2 linked regions of the Saccharibacillus brassicae genome follow. The protein of the gene in region 2 interacts with the protein of the main gene of each other region in a pairwise test. Links are inferred from orthologs where the notes say so. Each region holds a gene or a part of one and is shown on either strand. Other genes may lie near its edges. The genes, in order: FFV09_RS16655 and ndk.

Region 1 (3,179 bases), 3.8 Mb from region 2 along the record:
CTCGCCGCGGCTGAGCGCGAACGACGTCTGCCGGAACAGCTTGTCGCCGTCGTCATAGGACGCGGACAAGCCGTCCACGTGCAGCACGTCCTTGCCGGACGAATATGCCGATTGGAACGAGAAGTTGGCGCGTTTGAGATCGCCGGCCGGCCGGTCGAGCCGATCCATTTTTTCCAGCGCTTTGCGCCGGCTCTGGGCCCGCTTCGTCGTGGAAGCGCGGACGATGTTTTGCTGAATGAAAGTTTCCATCTTCGCGATCTCGCCCTGCTGCTTCTCGAACTGCTTGAGGTCCGCTTCGTACTCGGCCGCTTTGAGCTCGGTATACCGGCTGTAGTTGCCCGTATAGCGGCGCGCCCGGTGGCGTTCGATCTCCACGATCGCCGTGACCGTCTTGTCGAGGAAATAGCGGTCGTGGGATACGATCAGCAGGCCGCCGTCGTACCCGCGCAAATAATCTTCGAGCCAGGTGAGCGTCTCGATGTCCAAATGGTTGGTCGGTTCGTCGAGCATGAGCAGGTCGGGTCCGCGCAGCAGCATTTTCGCCAGCGCGAGCCGGGTCCGCTGTCCGCCGCTGAGCGTCGAGACGATCGTCGAAGGATCGAAATCGCCGAAGCCCATCCCGTGCAGCACGCTGCGGATCTTCGTGCCGATCTCGTAGCCGCCGTGGTCGCGGAACCAGTCCGAACGCATGGCGTAGCGGTTCAGCAGATCCTGGTACGCTTTGTCCTGCTCGGAGTGCGAAGAGCCTTCGGTGATCGCAAGCTCCATCTCGCGGATTTCCCGCTCGGCTTCCAGCAGGTCGGCGAACACGTCCAGCATCTCTTCCTGGATCGTGCGATCCGACTGCAGCCCGCTGTTCTGGGCCAGGTAGCCGATGGTTGTTTCTTTGTTTTTGAAAATCTGGCCTTCTTCATGAGACATTTCGCCCGCCAAAATTTTGAGCAGCGTCGATTTGCCCGCGCCGTTGACACCGACGAGGCCGATGCGCTCGCGCTCCAGTATTTGAAACGTAATGCCTTCCAGAATGCTCTGGACGCCGTATCTTTTTGCGATTCCCGTTGCTTGCAGCAGCATAATTCGAAGTCCTCCGCGCTTATCAAATTGGTCTTTTGTGATTTCATTTTACCGTAGAAAGGTGAAAAAACCAAAGAGGACATGCGCAAACGGTTCGCGGGCGCGGCGCGGCCGGAAAATTGGCGGCGATCGGGGCGCGAAAGTTTTTTGGGGAAAAAGCCTCCGGGGGCTTCGCAGAGCCTCTACAGCGGTGGTTATTTGCGCAAAACAATGATAAACTTGAGCATGTGAGAACAAAAAAGAGAACAGAAGAGAATACGGGAGGCGAGCGGCATCGAACCTTTACCGGACAAGACGGAGCTGCGGCTTCGAATGGAACGGGTGAGAGCGGAGCTGCCCGAATCGCTGCGCCTTGAGGCTTCTTCCGTCGTTTGCGAATATGCCGCCGATCGGCTGGACGCCCTGCGCGAGCGCAAAGGGGCTCCTCTGGTCGTGCTCGGCTACCTGCCTTACCGCGGAGAACTGGATATCCGTCCGCTGCTGGAGACATGCCGCGGATGCGGGGATACGGTGCTTGCGCCGCGCATCGAGCGGGGAACGCGCCGCATGCGGCTGCTGGAACTCAAGAGCGCGGCAGACGAGGCGTCCGGCAGCTGGGGCATTCCCGAGCCGAAGGAGCATCTGCCCGAATGGCCGGAAGACCGGCTCGGCAGCATCGACGTGATGTTTGTGCCGGGCTTGGCTTTTGACTTCAAGGGCGGGCGCGTCGGTTACGGAGGCGGGTTTTACGACCGGCTGATGGAGCGTTTCGAAGCCTGCGGCGCAAGCCCGGGCATTTGGGCGCTGTCTTTTGCCGAGCAGACGGTGGAGGAAGTGCCGATGGAACCGCACGATTTCCGGATAGAACTTCTGATCGTGCCGTCGGGCATGAACAGTACGCAGGACCTGGTCTGACGGCAGCGGCTTCGGTCGTATAGATAGGAACGGACGCAAGAAGAGCGATGGATGAGAAGAGGTGACCCCATGCTGTGGAAAGTGGCAATTTTGACGGCCAGCGATAAGGGAGCACGAGGCGAGCGTGAGGACACGAGCGCGCAGGTGATCCGGGAGTTGGTGGAGGAAGAAGTAGGCGGCGAAATTATCGAATACCGGATCGTGCCGGACGAGTCGGACGAGATCGTGGCGGCATTGATCGAAATGACGGACTATTTCCAGGCGGATCTCGTGCTGACGACCGGAGGCACCGAGCTTGCGAACCGCGACGTGACGCCGGAGGCGACGAAGCGGGTCATCGAGCGGGAAGTGCCGGGCATGGCCGAAGCGATGCGGATGAACGTGATGCACAAGAACCGGGCGGCGATGCTGTTCCGCGGCATCTGCGGCATTCGCGGCCGTTCGCTGATCGTCAATCTGCCCGGCACGCCAAAAGGCGTGCACGAGAACCTGGCGGCCATCATGGACCAACTGCCGGAAGCGCTGCTGATGGTGACGGGGCAGTACCGGCAGTAATCCCGGGCACGCAACAAGAAGGACGGCCCCAGGCATGCGGGGTGTCTTTTTTTGTGCGGGGGGGACTTGAAATTTTGCGGCGAGACTAGTAATATAAGACTTGGCTGTTAGCACTAGGCGTTGTCGAGTGCTAACGAAGAAGATTCAACACTTCAATTAACCTTTACAAGGAGGCTATTTTTCATGATCAAACCGTTAGGTGAACGCGTACTCGTAGAAGCGATCCAGCAGGAGGAAACGACTTCGTTCGGTATCGTGCTTCCGGATGCTTCGAAAGAAAAGCCGCAGGAAGGTAAAGTCGTTGCCGTAGGCAGCGGAACCCTCAAAGACGGCGTTCGTACTCCGCTCGAAGTGAAAGAAGGCGACGTGGTACTGTTCTCCAAATATGCCGGCACCGAAGTGAAATACGAAGGCAAAGAATACCTGATTATGAAAGAAAGCGACATCCACGCCATCCTGGCGTAAATGTCCCCTTACACATACGTTTTTTGAACGAAAGTGATTGAATGCAGCGTCTTGAACGCAGCATCGCAATTCCATATCCCAGGGAGGTTATTCGACCATGGCTAAAGAGATTCTGTTCGGAGAAGAAGCCCGTCGCTCGATGCTTCGCGGCGTAGATGCACTTGCAAATGCGGTAAAAGTAACGCTCGGTC
Region 2 (3,282 bases):
ATGCCGACGTCGCGCTGCTGATCGGCGACCACGCGATTCGGGCCGATTGGGACAACGCCGGCTACACGGTGACCGATCTCGGCGCGGAATGGAAAAACTGGACCGGCAAAAGTATGACTTTCGCGGTCTGGACCGTCTCCAAAGCGGCGGCCGGGCGCAATCCGGAACGTATCGGCGAACTGGCCGACGCTTTGGCCGACAGCAAGCGCCGGAGCCTGGCCGACGTGCGGCCGGTCGCGGAAAAAGCGCAGGCCGAACTCGGCGGGGAACTGGCTTACTGGCAGGGATATTTCGAAAATTTGCGTTACGACTTGACCCGGGAACGGCTGGAAGGTCTCGACCTTTACTTCCGTTACGCCCGGGAGATGGGACTGCTGCCGCAGGAAGCGCATATTGAAATTTGGACCGACAATACGCGGATACGGGTGAACGAATGAAACGAATGGAAATCTTCGGAACGTTAAAAAAAGATATGGACGCCGTGGAACGCTCGCTCTACGCCTGCATCGAAGTGGAGAACGAAGCGCTCGGGGAAGCGGCCATGCATCTGCTGAAAGCGGGCGGCAAGCGCCTGCGTCCGGCGTTCGTGCTGCTGAGCGGCAAGTTCGGCACGTATGAGCTGGATCGGTTGAAGCTGGTCGCCGTCCCGCTGGAACTTATCCATATGGCTTCGCTCGTGCACGACGACGTGATCGACAACGCGCAGACGCGCCGCGGCCAACTGACGGTCAAAGCGAAATGGGACAACCGGATCGCGATGTATACGGGCGATTATATTTACGCCAAGGCGCTGGAGATGGTCGCGGGACTGGAAGATCCGCGGATTCACCGGATTCTCGCCAAAGCGATGGTCGAGATGTCGATCGGCGAAATGGAACAGATCCGGGACTTTTTCAATTCGGGTCAGAGCATCCGCCGGTACCTGCTGCGCATTCGCCGCAAAACGGCGCTGCTGATCGCGGTCAGCTGCCAACTGGGCGCTCTTGCCGCCGGCGCTTCGACGGAAGTCGCGCGCGAGCTGTACAATTACGGCTATAACGTCGGCATGGCGTTCCAGATCCGGGACGATCTGCTCGATCTGTGCGGAACGGAGAAGCAGATCGGCAAGCCGCCGGGCAGCGATATCCGCCAGGGCAACATCACCATTCCGGTGCTGTACGCGCTGCAGGAAGACCGGCTGCGCGATCCGCTGCTGGGCGAGATCGGCCGGATTCACGAAGCGAACGGCCGCACGGACGTGAACGCCGCCGTGGCCATGATTACCGGCAGCGAAGGCATCGCGCGCGCCGAGGAACTGGCCGACCGCTATACGCAAAAAGCGCTGCAGGCGCTCGACCGGCTGCCCGATATCCGGGCGCGCCGCCATCTGCGCGATATCGCGCATTTTGTGTCGAGACGCACGTATTGAACCATTTTCATACCGGCACGGCGAAGGGAGATTCCGACGAATCTCCCTTTTTTCGCAGGCTCAGGCAGGAATTTGGGTGTAAAACGTTTAACTCTATAAAAAGCAAGCGTCTCAGCCGATAATAAATCATATGCCGAAAGTGGGAGATTGCGATGGAACGCACTTTTTTGATGGTCAAACCCGATGGAGTACAACGCGGACTGGTCGGACGGATCGTAAGCCGATTCGAAGACAAAGGATTCAAGCTGGTGGCGGGGAAATTCATGCACATATCCGAGGAACAGGCCAAGCGTCATTACGCCGAGCACGAAGGCAAGCCGTTTTTCGGAAAATTGGTTGAATTCATCACGTCCGGTCCGGTGTTCGCAATGGTATGGGAAGGCGACGACGTAATCGCGCTGGCCCGGATCGCCATGGGCAAGACCCAAGTCACGGAAGCGCTGCCGGGCACGATTCGCGGGGATTTTGCGGCGCATACGCCGTTTAACCTGATTCACGGATCGGACGGTCCTGACAGCGCCAAGCGCGAGATCGCCAATTTCTTCACAGAAGCGGAACAGCTCGATTATGACAAGGCGGTGGCGCGATGGATCTGATCAGAAGCGGAGCGGGGCGCGAAGAAGTATCTGCCCCGGGAAGCGACCCGGACTACAGCGGGTTTATCAAAAGCATAAATGCAAGCACGGGAATCGACCTGTCCCAATACAAGGAAGCGCAGATGAAACGTCGCCTGACGACGCTGCGCACCAAGCACGGCTACAGCACGTTCGCCCAGTTTTTCGAAGCGATGAAAAAGGACAAAAACCTGTTCTTCGAATTCCTCGACCGGATGACGATCAACGTGTCGGAATTTTGGCGCAACCCGAACCGTTGGGAAGTGCTGCGCGACACGATCATTCCGGAACTGCGCGCAGGCGGCAAAAAAGGGCTCAAAGTATGGAGCGCGGCCTGCTCGACCGGCGAAGAACCGTATACGCTGGCGATGATTCTCGACGGGCACGGCATTCTCGGCGATTCCAAGCTGAACGCGGCCGATCTCGACGAAGGCGCACTGGCCAAAGCCAAGCAGGGCCAATATCTGGAACGCTCGCTGAAGGACGTTCCTCCCAAAGTGGCGGAAAAGTATTTCAAAGCGGAAGGCCTCATGTACAAAGTCGACGACAAGCTCAAGCGGGCGGTCAATTTCCACAAAGCGAACCTGCTGACGGACAAGTTCGACGACGGTTACGACCTGATCGTCTGCCGAAACGTCATGATCTACTTTACGGAAGAAGCCAAAGCGACGCTGTACCACAAATTTGCGTCCAGTCTGCGCAAAGGCGGCGTATTGTTCGTAGGCAGCACCGAGCAGATCTTCTCGCCGGGGCAGTACGGACTTGAACCGTGCGACACGTTTTTCTACAAAAAAATCTAACCGTTCCCCGTGTTCCGGGGTTCGCCCGAAGTCGCTTCGTTCCCGCCCAACCGCGGAACGGAGCGGCTTTTTCGGCTTGAACGGACAGGAGTCTGACGCAAAAGGTAAAGGTCTTGGACAAGTAGCGGGCAGATGTTATAATGGGCGAAGACATTTAAGGATTTTAGCCGTTTACAGTTTAAAAGTTTAAAGGGGGAACGCATCATGAGTTTACGTTACTTGACCGCCGGGGAGACCCACGGACCGCAGCTGACCGCGATCGTCGAGGGGATGCCGAGCAATCTGCGGATTGATTTCGAGGCTTTGAACTTCCAACTGCTGCGCAGACAAAAAGGATACGGCCGAGGCCGCCGCATGCAAATCGAGCAGGATCAGGCGGACATCGTAGGCGGCGTTCGCCACGGACAAACGACAGGCGCGCCGATCGCGCTGGTCGTCGTCAACAACGACTGGAAGCATT

The links.
Region 1: the proteins of ndk (region 2) and FFV09_RS16655 interact in binary tests that used the Escherichia coli proteins (3 or more experiments, as listed by UniProt). The link is inferred for Saccharibacillus brassicae from one-to-one orthologs.

What each region holds. Positions count from the first base shown.
Region 1 is NZ_CP041217.1:4,026,234-4,029,412, forward strand. The notes cover bases 313-3,171. They hold FFV09_RS16655 (5-formyltetrahydrofolate cyclo-ligase), read left to right. Parts: upstream 313-1,374; coding sequence 1,375-1,968; downstream 1,969-3,171. Other genes in these bases: FFV09_RS16650 (ABC transporter ATP-binding protein), read right to left, coding at 313-1,074; FFV09_RS16660 (MogA/MoaB family molybdenum cofactor biosynthesis protein), read left to right, coding at 2,038-2,523; groES (co-chaperone GroES), read left to right, coding at 2,707-2,988; groL (chaperonin GroEL), read left to right, coding at 3,086-3,171. Outside these bases: more of FFV09_RS16650, read right to left, coding at 1-312; more of groL, read left to right, coding at 3,172-3,179. UniProt on the Escherichia coli protein: Involved in the removal of 5-formyltetrahydrofolate.
Region 2 is NZ_CP041217.1:188,976-192,257, reverse strand. Bases 321-3,282 are described here. They hold ndk (nucleoside-diphosphate kinase), read left to right. Parts: upstream 321-1,560; coding sequence 1,561-2,004; downstream 2,005-3,282. Other genes in these bases: aroC (chorismate synthase), read left to right, coding at 3,027-3,282; FFV09_RS00735 (CheR family methyltransferase), read left to right, coding at 1,995-2,822; FFV09_RS00745 (polyprenyl synthetase family protein), read left to right, coding at 434-1,408; FFV09_RS00750 (menaquinone biosynthetic enzyme MqnA/MqnD family protein), read left to right, coding at 321-437. Also shown: more of FFV09_RS00750, read left to right, coding at 1-320. UniProt on the Escherichia coli protein: Major role in the synthesis of nucleoside triphosphates other than ATP. The ATP gamma phosphate is transferred to the NDP beta phosphate via a ping-pong mechanism, using a phosphorylated active-site intermediate.